Regions from separate parts of the Streptomyces sp. NPDC096040 genome, predicted to be linked through region 3. Evidence: riboswitches for the same ligand, from Rfam matches in the RefSeq annotation. Region 3 holds a riboswitch; each other region holds the start of a gene.

Region 1 (5,720 bases), on a different contig from region 3:
TGCCGGGACCGCAGCGACGTCAGCTCGATGTGCGCCGCGCCGCGCAGCTGCTCGATCTCCCGCAGTTGCCGACGCACCCGCGCCACCGCGCCGGCCTGCCGGGCACCGGCCCGTTCGGCGAACGCGGCATCGTCCAGGTATTGGTCGGGGTCGCTGGAGAGCGCCAGTTGCCACGCCGGATCGATACCGCCGTCGCGGTACTGCGCGGCGGCTGCCGAACCGAGCGCGTCCCGCGCGGAGTTGAGCTTCTCCTGCTTGCGGGCGGTCTCGTCCTGCAGCGCCTTGAGCCGCCGCTGGGCCGCGTCGACCTTCTCCCTCGCCCCGTCGTACTTCTCCGTGGCCGCCTCGGCCTCCTGGTACAGCTGGTCCACCTTGGCCTTCACCTGCGCCGGTGTCAGCTGCGGCTCGGCGTGTCCGGTCCCGTCGAAGCCCGTCGCGGTGGCCGCGCCCGCCAGGGCGAGGGTGGCGGCCGTGCGGGCCGTATTGCCGCTGAGCGAGCGCTGTCGGGGCTTGCGGTGCGCTGCCACCTGGACTGGTCACGTCCTTTCGTACGACCGCCGTGTCGCCCGTACGCACACCAGGAGGAGCGCACATACGGCCGCAGGGGTGCGGATTACGCGTCCGGCGGCGGCCCGCACAGGGGGAGCGGGCCGCCGCCGGACTTTCTCGGCGGTGGTGTCCGACTGCCGCCCCTGGCCCGGGCGGCGGTGGGGAGTCGGTCACCTGGGGGAGGACGCTAGGCCGGAGTGTGTCGGCTCGGTAACGCGATGCACGGAATTGGTGTGGCCGGATCGTTACCCGACGGTATGTGACCAGGATTCCGGTCCGGAGTCGTCGGCTTCGCGGGGTGGGATGACCGAAGCGGCGGTTCGGGGGCGCGCGGGAGACACGGAGTGCTATGGGGTGCATATATGCGATGCCGTGGGAGTGAGTAGCGGCGGGCGCCGAGGGAGGGGCCGGTGCCCGGGGCCCCAAGGGGCCCTGGTTAGGCTCCGGGGCCATGGACGTACTCATCCATCTCTTCGTCGGCCTGCACATCATCGGCATCGCCGCGCTCCTCGGCGGCTTCCTCACCCAGATGAAGGCGATGGGCCAGGGCACGGCCCGGTTCGTCCCCGGGATGCTGCACGGCGCGTTCACCATGCTCGCGACCGGTGTGATCCTGGTCGGCCTCAACGAGGCCGACGACCACCACGTCAACACGATCAAGATCGGCGTGAAGCTCGCGCTGCTGATCGTCATCCTCGGGCTCGTCTATGTGAAACGGGACGACGAGAAGGTGGAGAAGGGCGCCTTCGGCCTGGTGGGCCTGCTGACCATGGCGAACATCTTCATCGCCGTGCTGTGGACGTGACCCTCAGGAAGCCCTCCTGAGGGTGGCGCGGGTGGCCGCCACCGCGCCGACGGCCACCGTCACCCAGGCCGCCACCGCCACCCACACCAGCACCCGCCCCGGCCACTTCAGCCACGGGATGCCGACGGCGGCCCCGACCGACAGCGTCGCCGCCGCGGTCATCCCCAGCGGGAACACCGTCGCCCAGCGGCGCACGTCGTAACGCAGCCGGGGCCGTGCCACCTCGGCGGCCAGCAGGACGACGTACCAGGCCAGGGCCAGGACGAGCAGCGCCACCGTCACCGTGCGCAGGACGCCCCGGTCGTCGTTGTTCCACAGGTACAGCCGGGCGCTGTCGGCGGCCAGCAGTTCCGCCCCGGCCAGCGCGGAGGTCGCGAGTGCGCCGCCCGCGACCCAGTGGTCGCCGGGCCCCTCGACGACCTGCCGCCACTCGAAACAGGTCACAGCGAGCCCGTACAGCACCAGCCCCACCCAGAACAGCGCCAGCGCCGTGTGGGCGAGCCAGGCGGTCGTCACGGCCGCCGCCAGCGCCGCCCCCAGTACGGCAGGCCCCTGCGTGGCCACGCAGACCAGGAACACCGCGCCGGGCATGTGCCGCTTCCAGTGCCGTACGACGAGGGTCAGCAACGGCGGCCACAGCGCCGCCGACAGCGCCAGCAGGGCCTCGGCGAGGGTCTGCCACCCAAGCGCCGAGAACCGCGTCCCCAGTACCGTCGTAGCCGCCACAGCGGTGAGCGAGCCCGGCGCCTCCGCCTCCGTCACCCACCGCCGAGGGTCCTCCAGCAGCCGTACGGCGAACTCCCCGGCCAGCCCTGCCCACGCCACGCAGGCCAGTGCCAGCGCGACCCGGGACACGGTCTCCGCCCCCGCCAGATGCAATCCCACCGACACGACGGCGGTGGCCATCACAGCGGCCCCGGCCGCCGGCGGCCGCTGCGCCCACCAGGCGCGAAGGGGTGAAACAGCGGGCATGCCGCTGATGCTATGGACCCTCACCCGCCGCGCGAGCGGGGCACGCGCGCGTGCAGCACGAAATGCGCACCGTGCGGGCTCGCGCCTCGCGCCGACGTCCGAGCAAACGTCAAGCGCCCGCGCCCAGCGCCCGCGCCCAGCGCCCGCGCCCAGCGCCCGCGCCCAGCGCCCGCGCCCAGCGCCCGCGCCCAGCGCCCGCGCTCGGCGCTTGCGCCCGGCGCCCGCGGTCGGCGTGCGCGCCCGCGTCCTCAGGCCGGTCGAACCACGCTATGGATGATCGACTCGCCCCCGTAGTAGATCGACTCCTCCCGGACGTACGCGCCGGGCTTCGGGGCGTGGATCATCATGCCGTTGCCGACGTAGATGCCGACGTGGGTGACGTCGTCGTAGAAGAAGACCAGGTCACCGGGCTGGGCGTCGGCGAGGGAGACCGTCGTGCCGGCGTTCACCTGGTCGTACGTGGTGCGCGGCAGGGAGACGCCCGCGGCCTTCCAGGCGGCCTGGGAGAGGCCGGAGCAGTCGTAGGAGCCGGGGCCGGTGGCGCCCCAGACGTACGGCTTGCCGATCTGCGCGCGGGCGAAGGCGATCGCCTTGGCCGCCTTTGTCGCATAGGAGGCGTCGGAGGAGGAAGAGGAGGACGAAGAGGAGGGGCTGCCGGAGGACGACGTCGATGACGACGAACCTTCCTGCTTCGCGGCCGCCGCCTGCTGCTTCGCGAGCTCCGCCGCCTTGCGCGCCGCCTCCGCCTGCTGCCTCTTCTCGATCTCCGCCAGCCGTGCCTTCTCCTGGGCCGTCAGCTGCGACAGCAGCTCCCGCGCGGAGGCCAGCTTCGCCTGGACGGTGGTCTTGGCGGTCTTGAGGTCGTCCTGGGTCTCGGTGAGCGTCTCCAGGCTCCTGGCGGCCTCCTGCCGCTTCTTCATGGTCGCGGACTGCTGTGTGGCGTAGTCGTCGACCGCGTCCTTCTGGCGCGAGGTCAGCCGGCTCATCAGCTGCGTCTGGTCGAAGTAGTCCTGCGGGCTGTCCGCGAGCAGGAAGGTCGCCGTGTCGGGCGCACTGGCCCCGGTCCGGTACTGGGCCGCGGCGAACGAACCCAGTTCCTCACGCGCCTTGTTGAGCCGGTCCGTGCGCTCGGCGACGTCGTCGAGCAGGGTGTCGACCTGCTTGCGCTGCCTGCCGGTCTTCTCCTTGGCCGCGTTGTACTTCTCGGTCGCCGACTCCGCCTGCCGGTAGAGGGCGTCGACCTTCTTCTCGACCTCCTCCAGGCTGGGCTTGCCGTCCTCGGAGGGCGCGGCGTTGGCCGTCTGGGAGAGCAGGGCCACGGAGGTGAGGGCGGCGGTGGCCAGAGCGGGGGTGCGTATGCCTGCTACGCGCGTTGCGGACGGACGCGACTTGCGGTGCGACGCCAACGGGGGCGACTCCTTCCATGCTCCGCCTACCGAGTTAGCTGTCGGGTTCGGGCGGGTGGTTCGGAAGGGTTGCCCTACGGTCCGCTCCCGGTGGGAAGTCGGGACCGATTCACCCCAAGGCCGGAGTGGGTCCCCGGCTCCGGGTGCGCGGTGGCACCCTGGACTCGGCGGAGGCCGTGCGGCCCGGCGACGTTCGCCGGTGGGGGTCGTACGGCCTGGTCGGCACGCTAGCCAACTCGTGTGCCATGTGTGAAGGTTGATGTGCGATATGCCCGATACATTTTCGTGACCTTGGTGTTGCGGCCCGGCCGGATCGGTTGATCAAGGGGGTATGGGGCGACTTGTCCAGAGTGGTCGAGCGGCCCGCGCTCCCGGTGGGTGGGCGCGCGCATGCTCACGGCGTGTGATCGCAGACCGTGAGGGGTCGATTCTGGTGGGTGACCGGGGCGAGTTTCCGGGGTGGGGACCGGTTGTCGGTGGGGCGCCCTAGACTCGGAGAGCGATGAGCAGCCTCTTTGACGACAGCTTCCTGGCGAGCCTCCAGCCCCCGCGCGGCCACGAGGAGGAGTCCCCGCCGCCGCCCGAGGACGAGCACGTACCGGAGCCGATTCCGGACGATCTGTTCGGCGGGAAGTTCGACGCGCCTCCGGACCGTGACGCCTACTACCGCGACGGCGCCGCCCGCCCGGCCCTGGACGCGGCCGCGCTGCTGGAGGGGCTGAACGACAACCAGCGGGCGGCGGTCGTGCACGCCGGCTCCCCGCTGCTCATCGTGGCCGGTGCCGGTTCCGGCAAGACGCGCGTGCTCACGCACCGCATCGCGCACCTGCTCGGCGCGCGGAGTGTGCACCCGGGCCAGATCCTCGCGATCACCTTCACCAACAAGGCCGCGGGCGAGATGAAGGAGCGCGTCGAGCACCTCGTCGGCCCGCGCGCGAACGCGATGTGGGTGATGACCTTCCACAGCGCGTGCGTGCGGATCCTGCGCAGGGAGAGCAAGAAGCTCGGCTTCACCTCCTCCTTCTCGATCTACGACGCAGCCGACTCCAAGCGCCTGATGGCCCTGGTCTGCCGCGACCTGGACCTCGACCCCAAGCGCTTCCCGCCCAAGTCCTTCAGCGCCAAGATCAGCAACCTCAAGAACGAGCTGATCGACGAGGAGGACTTCGCCGCCCAGGCGAGCGACGGATTCGAGAAGACCCTCGCCCAGGCCTACGTCCTCTACCAGTCGCGGCTGCGCGAGGCGAACGCCCTGGACTTCGACGACCTGATCATGACGACGGTCAACCTGCTGCGCGCCTTCCCGGACGTCGCCGAGCACTACCGCCGCCGCTTCCGGCATGTCCTGGTCGACGAGTACCAGGACACCAACCACGCCCAGTACGCACTCGTGCGCGAGCTCGTCGGCACCTCCGAGCACCCCGTCGACGTGCCGCCGGGCGAGCACGACCTCCAGCCCGCCGAACTGTGCGTGGTGGGCGACGCCGACCAGTCGATCTACGCCTTCCGGGGCGCGACGATCCGCAACATCCTCCAGTTCGAGGAGGACTACCCGAACGCGACGACGATCCTCCTGGAGCAGAACTACCGCTCCACGCAGACGATCCTCTCCGCCGCCAACGCGGTCATCGAGCGCAACGAGTCCCGCCGCCCGAAGAACCTGTGGACCAACGCCGGCGCGGGCGCGCAGATCACCGGCTATGTCGCCGACACCGAGCACGACGAGGCGCAGTTCGTCGCCGACGAGATAGACCGTCTGACGGACGCGGGCGAGGCGAAGGCGGGCGATGTCGCCGTCTTCTACCGCACCAACGCTCAGTCCCGTGTCTTCGAGGAGATCTTCATCCGCGTCGGCCTGCCCTACAAGGTCGTCGGCGGCGTCCGCTTCTACGAGCGCAAGGAGGTCCGGGACGTCCTGGCGTATCTGCGTGTACTGGCCAACCCGGAGGACTCCGTCCCGCTGCGCCGGATCCTCAACGTCCCCAAGC
Region 2 (5,720 bases), on a different contig from region 3:
AGCGGGACGCGCATCGAGAACGGCTGGGCCATGCGCACCAGCGCGTCGTAGATCGACGCGTCGCCGTGCGGGTGCAACTTACCCATCACTTCGCCGACCACGCGCGCGCACTTCACGTAGCCGCGCTCGGGGCGCAGTCCCATCTCGTTCATCTGGTAGACGATCCGGCGGTGCACCGGCTTGAGGCCGTCACGGGCGTCCGGCAGGGCGCGCGAGTAGATGACCGAGTACGCGTACTCGAGGTAGGAGCCGCGCATCTCGTCCACGACGTCGATGTCGAGGATCCTCTCCTCGTACGAGTCGTCGGGCGGCGGGGTCTTCGTGCTGCGGCGGGCCATCGCTGCCGGCTCCTTGCTCATGCGTGAACGGGATCTGACGCGGACCATTGTGGACCGCGGTACTGACAACCCGGGCCAGGACCCGGTCTCCGCGGCCCGCCCCGGTGCCTCGGAGGCGCTCGGGAGTGGGTCGGACGCAGGCTACGCGATCCGCTGTGGGCGTACGTCGTGCGGGAACTTCGCCGGGCCCCCGCCCGCTTGCATACAGTGGCAGGACTGGCAGAAAAACCGCGGTTCGAGACCGCTTCCGCGAGTGAGCGCGAGTGAAGGGACGTACATGCCCATGGGTCACACGACCACGGCCGAGACAGGCTCCGGAGGCCTGACAGCGACCGAGCACCGCTTGGCCAACGGTCTGCGCGTGGTGCTTTCCGAGGACCACCTGACCCCGGTCGCGGCGGTCTGCCTCTGGTACGACGTCGGTTCCCGGCACGAAGTCAAGGGCCGTACCGGCCTGGCTCACCTTTTCGAGCACTTGATGTTCCAGGGCTCCGCCCAGGTGAAGGGCAACGGCCACTTCGAGCTCGTCCAGGGCGCCGGCGGCTCGCTCAACGGCACCACCAGCTTCGAGCGCACCAACTACTTCGAGACCATGCCCGCCCACCAGCTGGAGCTCGCCCTCTGGCTGGAGGCCGACCGCATGGGCTCCCTGCTGGCCGCCCTGGACGACGAGTCGATGGAGAACCAGCGGGACGTCGTCAAGAACGAGCGCCGCCAGCGCTACGACAACGTCCCCTACGGCACGGCCTTCGAGAAGCTGACCGCGCTCGCCTACCCGGAGGGCCACCCCTACCACCACACGCCGATCGGCTCGATGGCGGACCTGGACGCGGCCACCCTGGAGGACGCGCGGGCGTTCTTCCGTACCTACTACGCGCCCAACAACGCGGTCCTGTCTGTCGTCGGCGACATCGACCCGAAGCAGACCCTCGCCTGGATCGAGAAGTACTTCGGTTCCATCCAGGCACACGACGGCAAGCCCACTCCGCGTGACGGTTCGCTGCCCGACGTCATCGGCGAGCAGCTGCGCGAGGCCGTCGTGGAGGAGGTGCCCGCGCGGGCGTTGATGGCCGCCTACCGGCTCCCGGAGGACGGCACGCGCGCGTCCGACGCGGCGGACCTGGCCCTCACCGTCCTCGGCGGCGGCGAGTCCTCCCGCCTCTACAACCGGCTCGTACGGCGCGACCGTACGGCCGTCGCCGCCGGCTTCGGCCTGCTGCGGCTCGCCGGCGCGCCATCCCTGGGCTGGCTGGACGTGAAGACCTCCGGTGACGTCGAGGTTCCGGTCATCGAGACCGCCATCGACGAAGAGCTCGCCCGGTTCGCCGAGGAGGGCCCCACGCCCGAGGAGATGGAGCGCGCCCAGGCCCAGTTGGAGCGCGAGTGGCTGGACCGGCTGGGCACGGTCGCGGGCCGCGCGGACGAACTGTGCCGGTTCGCCGTCCTGTTCGGCGACCCGCAGCTCGCCCTGACCGCCGTCCAGCGCGTCCTCGCGGTGACCCCGGAAGAGGTCCAGGAGGTCGCCAAGGCCCGTCTGCGGCCCGACAACCGCGCGGTGCTCGTCTACGAGCCCAAGTCCCCGGAGGCGGTCGAGGACGCCGACGTACCCGAGGACCCCGAGGCCGAGGCCACGGTCGAAGCCGCCACCGCCGAGCACGACGACGAGGAGACGGCCAAGTGACCGAGCTCGCCACCATGGACTTCCACCCCCGGCCCCAAGCGGGCGAGGCCCGCCCCTGGGCCTTCCCTGCCCCCGAGCGCGGCACCCTGGACAACGGGCTGACCGTGCTGCGCTGCCACCGCCCCGGCCAGCAGGTCGTCGCCGTGGAGGTGCTCCTGGACGCACCCCTGGACGCCGAGCCGGCCGGCCTGGACGGCGTCGCCACCATCATGGCGCGCGCCTTCTCCGAGGGCACCGACAAGCACTCCGCCGAGGAGTACGCCGCCGAGCTGGAGCGCGCCGGCGCCACCCTCGACGCACACGCCGACCACCCCGGTGTCCGGCTCAGCCTGGAGGTCCCGTCCTCCCGCCTGGGCAAGGGGCTCGGACTGCTCTCCGACGCGCTCAGGGCGCCGGCCTTCGCCGACAGCGAGGTCGAGCGGCTGGTCCGCAACCGCCTCGACGAGATCCCGCACGAGCTGGCCAACCCCAGCCGCCGGGCCGCCAAGGAGCTCTACAAGGAGCTGTTCCCGTCGACCGCGCGGATGTCCCGTCCGCGCCAGGGCACCGAGGACACCGTCGAGAAGATCGACGCGGCCTCCGTACGCGCCTTCTACGACCGGCATGTACGGCCCGCCACCGCCACGGTGGTCGTCGTCGGCGACCTGACCGGCATCGACCTGGACGAGCTGCTGGGCGAGACCCTGGGCGCCTGGCGCGGCTCCACCGCCCAGCCCCGGCCCGTTCCCCCGGTGTCCGCCGACGACACCGGCCGTGTCGTCATCGTGGACCGCCCCGGAGCCGTCCAGACGCAGCTGCTCATCGGCCGCGTCGGCCCCGACCGGCACGACCGCGTCTGGCCCGCCCAGGTGCTCGGTACGTACTGCCTGGGCGGCACCCTCACCTCCCGCCTGGACCGCGTCCTGCGCGAGGAGAAGGGCTACACCTACGGCGTCCGCGCCTTCGGGCAGGTCCTGCGGTCCGCCCCCGACGGCAGCGGCGCCTCGATGCTCGCCGTCAGCGGCTCCGTGGACACCCCGAACACCGGCCCGGCGCTCCAGGACCTGTGGACGGTGCTGCGCACCCTCGCCGCCGAGGGCCTCACGGACGCCGAGCGTGACGTCGCCGTGCAGAACCTGGTCGGCGTGGCGCCGCTCAAGTACGAGACGGCGGCGGCCGTCGCCGGCACCCTGGCCGACCAGGTCGAGCAGCATCTGCCCGACGACTTCCAGGCCACGCTCTACCGGCAACTGGCCGCCACCGGCACTGTGGAGGCCACCGCGGCGGTCGTGAACGCCTTCCCGGTGGACCACCTGGTGACCGTTCTCGTCGGCGACGCGGCGCAGATCAAGGAGCCCGTGGAGGCCCTCGGTATCGGCGAAGTCACGGTCGTCGCCGCGGAGTAGGCAGAGCGAAGCAAGCAGCGCGGCCGGACGAGCGGCACGCGCGCGTGCAGCGGCCCTGGTGACTGTCGCGTCACCAGGGCCGCCCAATGTCCGAATTGGGGCGGAGGTTGCCTGTCTGCCCTGTGGGATACGCGACAAAAACCGTGATCCGTTTGGGCATTGTGAGGACGTCCTCGTAGGTTCTTCCGGGCTGTCCGTCAGGCAGTGCGCCGCGCCCGCGGCACCGGACAGCCATCGCCGAGTCCCCGTACGGCGCGAGCCAGGGGAGCCGGGGACCCATGCAGTCCCTGGGGTGAATCGGGCGCCCACGCGAGCCGCGAGGGGGCCCGTAGGAGACCTTCCTGCTCCGAACCCGTCAGCTAACCCGGTAGGCGAGAGGGAAGGAAAGGACCAGCCTCTACATGGCGTTCATGTGCGCCTCCGGGAAGCACCGTCGTCCCGGCCGGGTGAAGCGCACCACCGCGCAGGCCGCCGGCATCGCGGCCCTCACCGCCACGGGTGTCATCGGCACCGTCTCGGCCGCCCCGGCGCTCGCCGCCGAGAACTCCGTCGAGCAGACCGGCCTCACCCCGGTCATCACGGTCAGCGACTCCGTCGCCGACCAGATCGACGCCCAGGCCGCCGCGCAGAAGGCCGCCGCCGAGCGCAAGGCGGCCGAGGAGGCCGCGCGCAAGAAGGCTGCGGAGAAGGTCAAGAAGGAGCGCGAGGCCAAGGTGCGCGCCGCGCGGGAGGCCGAGCGCAAGCGCCTCAACGCCTTCGTCGCGCCGATCTCCGACTCGTACGTCTCCACCGGCTACAAGACCGGCGGCTCCCTGTGGTCCTCCGGCGCCCACACCGGCATCGACTTCCACGCAGCCAGCGGCACGGTGGTGCACGCCGTCGGCACCGGCACGGTCGTGACCACCGGCTGGGGCGGAGCGTACGGCAACCAGATCGTCATCAAGATGGCCGACGGCATGTACACCCAGTACGGCCACCTGTCGTCCATCGGCGTCACGGTGGGCCAGAAGGTCACCCCCGGCCAGCAGATCGGCCTCTCCGGCGCGACTGGCAACGCGACCGGCCCCCACCTCCACTTCGAGGCCCGCACGACCCCCGAGTACGGCTCGGACGTCGACCCGGTCGCCTACCTCCGCAAGCACGGCCTGAACGTCTGACCCGACCACGGCGATGACCATGTGACGTCACCTGGCGAGAGCCCCGAAGCCCCGGCCCCCGGAGTCGGGGCTTTCGTCGTTTTCGTGACTCCGGTGTCCAAAAAATATGCATGGATTCCGGGCCGCCGTCGGAAATTCCCGCTCATTGCAATAGAGTCACGGAACGGACGTCACTCGGCGGCGTTTCACGGGGATTAAGGCGGAGGTCGGACATGCGGATTCCGGCGCACTCGGTATGCACAGCGATCCGGGACGACATCGTCGCGGGTGTCTACGAGCGCGGCAGCCGGCTCACCGAGGAACTCCTGGCCCGTCGCTACGGCGTCTCGCGCGTCCCCGTCCGCGAGGCCCTGCGCACCCTGGAGGCCGAGGGCTTCGTGGTGACGCGTCGGCACGCGGGTGCGTGCGTCGCGGAACCGACCGAGCAGGAGGCCGCCGACCTGCTGGAGATGCGCCTGCTCCTGGAGCCGCTCGGCGCCTCCCGCGCCGCCCAGCGCCGCACCGAGGCCCACCTCAAGGTGCTGCGCGGACTCGTCAGGCTGGGCCAGGAACGGGCCCGCAGGGGCGGCAGCGAGGACCTGCGCTCCCTGGGTGGTTGGTTCCACGAGACGCTCGCCCAGGCCACCGGCAGCCACGCCCTGACCTCGACACTCACCCAGCTGCGCCACAAGATCGCCTGGATGTACGCCGTCGACGCACCCGTCAACCCCGTGGAGTCCTGGGCCGAGCACGGTGCCATCGTGGACGCGGTGACGCGCGGCGACGGCGAGCGCGCGCGGGCGATCACCGCGCTGCACACCGAGCGGTCCACGATCTCCCACCGGCTGCGCTTTTCCGGCGGCACGGACCGGGTGAACGGTGTGAGGACTTCGCAACATCCCGTAAACGTGTCGGGCCTGCGGCATTAACACGGGCGCCGTATACAAAGGGGTGTTATTCGGTGGAGCAGTATTTCCGTTGCCCTTCAGTGGCCTCCGTCGCCCCTATTTCGCGCGCGCCCGGAATTTCCGATGGCGCGCTATCGGTGTGCCCGGCGGATAATTAACTATGCCCGGCGCAAAGTCCGGCCACGCATGAATGGCGGCCGTTCATAAAGACCCGCTATGGGAGAAGTCACGGGGTGGAAACGGCGAGGCCGCGCCGCCCCCCCGGGGGGCCG
Region 3 (5,720 bases):
GAGCCGTTCGTCCTCGGATCGATGCGGGCGCGGCAGATGGCCCGGGAGTACGCCGCGTACCACTTCGGCAAGCCGGCGGGGAGGGCGGTCGCCGAGTACCAGGCGTACGCGACGTCGCTGGCGCTGCTGCGGCGCCGGGGACGGCGGGGGCGGGCGGGCGCCGACTTCGTGGTGCGGGAGCGGGAGCTGCTGACGGAGCTGTGGGGCCGACGGGAGCTGGTGCGTCCCGCCCTGGAGTACGCGGCCCGCACCGCTGCGCCGAGGGGCTTGCCGGAATACGGCGGCTATGCGCCGCCGGCTTACGGAGCGCCGGGGTGGCGCGGGCCGGCGGTGCCGTATCCCTCGTACAACCCTTATCGAACGTAGCGGTCAGGGGCCGCGGCCGGTCGGCACCGCCGGAATGCGCCGTTGGCAGAAGGCGAAGGAGGCGGGGGCGGGAAGAGAAGGCGAAGGGGGCTGGAGGCTGGGGGCCGGCAGGCCGGTCGCGACCAGCCCCTCACCACCAAGCGGGGCCTCACCGCCAAGTGGGCCGACGCCACCGCCAGGCACACGCCGCCGAACCCCCGTCACCGTCAGAAGGACGCCGCCGCCGAACCCCCGCTGCCGTCAGGCGGACGCGCTCGTCAAGCGGCCCAGTTCCTCGTCCGTCAGCCTCAGGTCGGCCACGCCCAGCAGGGCCGGGAGTTGGTCCAGGGTGCGGGCCGAGGCGATGGGGGCCGTGATGGTGGGCTGGGCGGCCAGCCAGGCCAGGGCGACCGTGGGGATGGGGGCCTTGTGGGCCTCGGCGATCTCGTCGAGGGCGGTCAGGACGTTCTGGCCTCGCTCGGTCTCCAGGTACTGCGCGGCGCGGCCCGCACGGGCGCTGTCGACCGTCGTACCGGGGCGGTACTTGCCGGTGAGGAAGCCGGACGCCAGCGAGAAGTACGGGACCGCCGCGAGGCCGGTGCGGGAGGCCAGGTCCTGGAGCGGGCCCTCGTAGGTGTCGCGGGAGACCAGGTTGTAGTGGGGCTGGAGGGCGACGTACCGGGCGAGGCCCTCGCGGTCGGAGAGGTCCAGGGACTCCTGGAGCCGCTCGGCGGTGATGTTGGAGGCGGCGATGTGGCGGACCTTGCCCGCCCGCACCAGCTCGTCCAGGGCGCCGATGATCTCCTCGACCGGGATCTCGGGCTTGTCGAAGTGCGTGTAGTACAGGTCGATGTAGTCGGTGCCGAGCCGGCGCAGGGACGCGTCGGCGGCGGCCTTGATGTTGGCGGCCGACAGGCCCTGGTACTCGGGGTGCTGGCTGACCTTCGTCGCGATGACGACGTCGTCGCGGTTGCCGCGTGCCTTGACCCACCTGCCGATGACGGTCTCGGACTCGCCGCCCTTGTGGCCCTCGATCCAGGCCGAGTACGAGTCGGCGGTGTCCACGAAGTTGCCGCCCGCGGCCGTGTACGCGTCGAGGACGGCGAAGGAGGCGGCCTCGTCGGCGGTCCAGCCGAACACGTTGCCGCCGAGGCAGAGCGGGAAGACCTCCAGGTCGGAGGCGCCGAGCTTACGGAAGGAAGAAGAACCGGAAGAAGCAGTCATGCTTCAGTTCAACACCGGTGACCAGGGGTCCCATGCCAGCGCAATACGAAGTTCTCGTAAAAGCGGAAGGCGCCCGGGAGCTCCGTGGGCGCACCGGACCGGCGGCCCTGACGTCGGGGGGGTGTCGTCAGGGCCGCCGGGGATCGGTGGGGTCCGTCAGGGGTTGAGGCCCTTGCCGCGCAGCCAGGTCATCGGGTCGATGGCGGTGGCCTGGCCGTTCGGGTGGACCTCCAGGTGGAGGTGCGGGCCGGTGACGTTGCCGGTGGCGCCCACGCGGCCGATGACGTCACCGGTGGCGACCTTCTGGCCGACCTTGACGCCGATCGATGACTGGTGGCAGAACCACAGCTCGGTGCCGTCGTCGAGGGTGATGATCGTGCGGTAGCCGTACGAGCCGGCCCAGCCGGCCTCCGTGACGGTGCCGCTGTGGACGGCCTTGATCAGCGTGCCGGTGGGGGCGGCGAAGTCGAGGCCGGTGTGGTAGCCGGAGGCCCACATGGAGCCGGCCTGTCCGAAGGTGCCGGTGATCGTGTATGAGACGACCGGCAGCGTGTACTGCTTGGCCAGCTCCGCGAGCCGCTGCTGCTCGGTCTTCTGCTTCTCGGCGGCCTCCGCCTTGTCCTTGGCGTCGGCGGCCTTGGCGGCGGCCGCCTTCTCCGCCTTGGCCTCCGCGTCGGAGACCGCCTTGTCGGCGGCGGCCACGGCCTTGGCACTGGCCTTGACGTCGATCTGGGTCTGCTGCTGTTCGGCCTGGGCGATGATCCGGCTGCGCAGCGCCTCGCCGGCGTCGGAGGAGGAGGACGAGTCCGCGTCGGTGGCGGCCGTCGTGGTGACGCTGCTGAGCGCGGTCTGGGTGGCCTTGTGGCCGCCGTCCTCGCCGAGCAGGGTGCCGACGGAGGACGGCAGGTCGGGCAGGGAGATGGAGACCGGCGGCTTGCCGGTGTTGGCGCTGGCCATGCCGCCCGCGCCGACGGCGGCGATGACGCCGACGCCGAGGACCGTGGAGCTGCGGGCGAGCCCGCCGCCGCGCTGCTTGGCGACCCGGTGCCGGCCGCGTACCGGGGCGAGGGACTCCTCGGTCGGGTTCCACTCCTCCCAAGGGCCCTCGTCGGTGCGGTAGCCGCCATAGCCGTAGGTCTCGGGTTGACGCTGGCTGGGCACGAAGGGGGCTGTCGGAGCAGGCCGGTTGGACGCCACGCGGGCGCACTCCTTTCCTTCCGCCGCCTACCGGGTTAGCTGACGGGTTCGGAGCGGGAAGGTCTCCTACGCGCGTATACCGGCCGTTTTCTACCGGCGGCAGCCGTGCGATTCACCCCAAGGTGGTGGTTCCCCGGTTCCCTTGCGGGATTCGGCGCGTGCGCGCGGAGCCGTCGCGGGTGACGGCTGGGACGACCGCGCTGCGTTATCGAACGTTAATAGACCCGGCTGTCAGAATCCAAGCTGTTCGCCTTGATCATTAAGCTTTCGAAGCATGGACTTACCTGCCACGATCGGTCAAAAACGGTCGAGTTGACCATGCGTTCTGTTCGGCTCAGCAGTCACACACGTTTTGATGGTGACTCAGCCGATACGCGGAGGGCGGTCGTCCGAACACAGGGCGTAACAACGATCAGGGCCGGCGTACGGCGAGCAGCGCCATGTCGTCGGTCATGCCGCCGCCGGTGTGCCGGCGCACCTCGGCCGCGAGCCGGGCCAGCAGCTGCCCGGGGGAGGTGACGGTACGGCCGGTCAGCCGCTGCTTGGGATCGTAGAACCGGCCGTGCGCGTCCCGCGCCTCGGAGAGGCCGTCGGTGTGCAGCAGCAGTGTGGCCCCGCTCGGGAACGGATGCTCGGCGGCCCGGTCGGGCCAGGCCCCCAACTCGCCCATCCCGAGCGGCAGCGCGGCCTCGGGCACCCGTACCGGGGACACCTTGCCGTCGCCGTGCAGCAGCAGGGGCGGCGGATGGCCGCGGTTGACGACCCGCACCGTGCCGTCGCCGTGCGGCAGTTCGGCGAGTACGGCGGTGGTGAACCCCTCGAACGCGTCGACGCCGCCGCGCCGGACGCCCTCGCGGGCCAGCGCCCGCTCCAGCCGTCCCGCCACCGCCTCCAGCGTGGCCTCCTGCTCGGCGGCCTCCCGGAACGCGCCGATGACCACGGCGACGGCGGCGACCGCGCCCATGCCCTTGCCGCGGACGTCGCCGACGACCAGTCGTACGCCGTACGGAGTGTCCTGGACGGCATAGAGGTCGCCGCCGATGAAGGTGCCCTCCTGGGCCGCCTCGTAGCAGGCGGCGATCTCGAAGCCGCCGATCCGCTCGGCGGGCTCGGGCAGAACGGCCCGCTGGGCGGCCTCGGCGATCTCGCGGGCGGAGGCGAGGCGCTGGTCGCCGATGCGGACGACCTGGTTGATGCCGGCGGCGAGGGCGGCGACGGTGGCCACGGTGAGGGCCTCGGTGACCGTGTCGACGTCGGGGCGGAAGGTGTGGCGGACGTGCACGGCGTAGGCGGCGAGGAAGGACGCGAGGCCGGTCAGGACGGTGGTGCGGAGGGAGGAGAGGGGCGCGGCGATCAGCGGGGCGGCCGTGAAGAAGGGGACGGGCGTGAACGCCTGCGGGGTGAGGGCGTCGTAACAGACGCCGACGACGATCAGCAGGGCGGGCAGGAAACGGGCCAGGGTGCGGACGGCTGCGGACCCGTCCTCCTGCGCCTCTGCAGGGCCCACGGTACGACTCCCCATATGTCCCCTGTGTCCAATGTGTGTCCGTCCAGGTTTGCTGCTGCGAGTCAGCGGGGGCGAGTGGTGTGGGCCGGGCGGATGAGTACGGACGGGTGTGATGAGGAACACGCACCGGTATCGTGCCGGTATATGACTCAGGGCCGGAATCCTCGTTCTTGGATTCCGGCCCTGGTCATTCAGTAGCGGGGACAGGATTTGAACCTGCGACCTCTGGGTTATGAGCCCAGCGAGCTACCGAGCTGCTCCACCCCGCGTCGTTGACACCAGCATACGCCATCAGAAGCGTGGGAGTCACACGGGTTAAGAGAGGTCAGCTCAGCAGGTGCGCGTTGGGGGTCTTCGCCAGGTCCTCGTACTCGCCCAGCACCAGCACCGCCACCCCCGCCTCCCGCAGCGTCCCCGTCCCGTCGGCCGCCTCGACGAAGGTGTCCGGCTCGCGCCACGCCGTCACCACCCGCCGTACCCCGGCCCGGAGGATCAGCTCGGCGCAGGGGTGCGGCCGGGAGGAGCGGTGGGTGCAGGGTTCGAGGCTGGTGTAGACCGTGGCCGTGGCCAGCCGGGGGTCGGCCGACGGGATCTTGGCCAGGGCCGCCTCCTCCGCGTGGACGACGGCGTCGCCGGACTCCCGGGAGTGGCCGCGGGCCAGTTCCGTGCCGTCGGCCGCGACCACCACCGCGCCGACGCTGAACGCGGTCCGGGAGGGCGGGCAGTCGGCCGCCAGCTCGCAGGCGAGCCGCAGCCAGTGCCGGTCCGCGGCGGACGCCGACGCACCCGTGCCGGGGCCGGTGGGCTCGTACCGCATCAGGACGACGTCCTCGATACGGCGGCTCTCCAGGAGCCGCAGCCGCCCGGCCTGGTAGCCGCCCGGGCCGAACAGGCGCGGCGCCTTCGGGTCGCCGACGAAGACAGGGGCCAGGACCAGCTGGAGTTCGTCGGCCAGGCCCTGCTGGAGAAGCTGGGTGTGGACGGTACCGCCGCCCTCGACCATCAGTCGGCCGACCCCTCGCGCCTCGTACAGGTCCTTCAGCAGCGCGGGCCAGTCGAGGTCGGTGCCGAGGGAGACGACGTCCGCGGCGACACCGAGGCCGCGGATCCGCTGCGCGCCCGTCTCCGTCGTGTAAACGACCTTCTCGCCGCCGGTGTGCCAGAACTTCGCGTCCGGGTCGAGGTCGCCGGTCGCGGTGACCGTGACCTTGAGGGGGTACTCGGTCTTTCCGGCGGCGACCCGGGCCGCGCGCCGCCCGTGGTCGTTGACCAGGAGCCGCGGGTTGTCCGCGCGGATGGTGCCGGCGCCGATCAGGATCGCGTCGACGGAGGCCCGTACCTCGTCGACCCGGTCGAAGTCGGCCGGGGACGAGAGCAGCAGCCGGTCGGGGCCGGTGTCGTCGAGGTAGCCGTCGAGGGAGACGGCGGCGGACAGCAGGACGTAGGG

The links. A riboswitch is a leader RNA that binds a small molecule or an ion and turns the genes downstream of it on or off. The one in region 3 is predicted to bind cyclic di-AMP.
Region 1: it holds a riboswitch for cyclic di-AMP, as region 3 does, so the genes downstream of both, ABTY98_RS23925 (C40 family peptidase) here and ABTY98_RS22505 (M23 family metallopeptidase) in region 3, are expected to answer to the same signal.
Region 2: it holds a riboswitch for cyclic di-AMP, as region 3 does, so the genes downstream of both, ABTY98_RS31375 (M23 family metallopeptidase) here and ABTY98_RS22505 (M23 family metallopeptidase) in region 3, are expected to answer to the same signal.

The regions. Positions count from the first base shown of each region.
Region 1 is NZ_JBEOTA010000017.1:58,447-64,166, reverse strand. It holds gene ABTY98_RS23940 (C40 family peptidase) at 1-527, opposite strand, end outside; gene ABTY98_RS23935 (hypothetical protein) at 1,001-1,354, shown strand; gene ABTY98_RS23930 (tellurite resistance/C4-dicarboxylate transporter family protein) at 1,358-2,326, opposite strand; gene ABTY98_RS23925 (C40 family peptidase) at 2,575-3,732, opposite strand; cyclic di-AMP (ydaO/yuaA leader) riboswitch at 3,741-3,912, opposite strand; gene pcrA (DNA helicase PcrA) at 4,235-5,720, shown strand, end outside.
Region 2 is NZ_JBEOTA010000027.1:32-5,751, reverse strand. It holds gene ABTY98_RS31390 (DNA gyrase/topoisomerase IV subunit A) at 1-338, opposite strand, end outside; gene ABTY98_RS31385 (M16 family metallopeptidase) at 616-2,019, shown strand; gene ABTY98_RS31380 (M16 family metallopeptidase) at 2,016-3,404, shown strand; cyclic di-AMP (ydaO/yuaA leader) riboswitch at 3,630-3,793, shown strand; gene ABTY98_RS31375 (M23 family metallopeptidase) at 3,806-4,561, shown strand; gene ABTY98_RS31370 (GntR family transcriptional regulator) at 4,774-5,469, shown strand.
Region 3 is NZ_JBEOTA010000015.1:210,428-216,147, reverse strand. It holds partial or broken gene ABTY98_RS22515 (PrsW family intramembrane metalloprotease) at 1-363, shown strand, start outside; gene ABTY98_RS22510 (aldo/keto reductase) at 607-1,569, opposite strand; gene ABTY98_RS22505 (M23 family metallopeptidase) at 1,726-2,766, opposite strand; cyclic di-AMP (ydaO/yuaA leader) riboswitch at 2,775-2,933, opposite strand; gene ABTY98_RS22500 (PP2C family protein-serine/threonine phosphatase) at 3,179-4,288, opposite strand; tRNA gene ABTY98_RS22495 (tRNA-Met) at 4,469-4,542, opposite strand; gene ABTY98_RS22490 (dihydrofolate reductase family protein) at 4,599-5,720, opposite strand, start outside.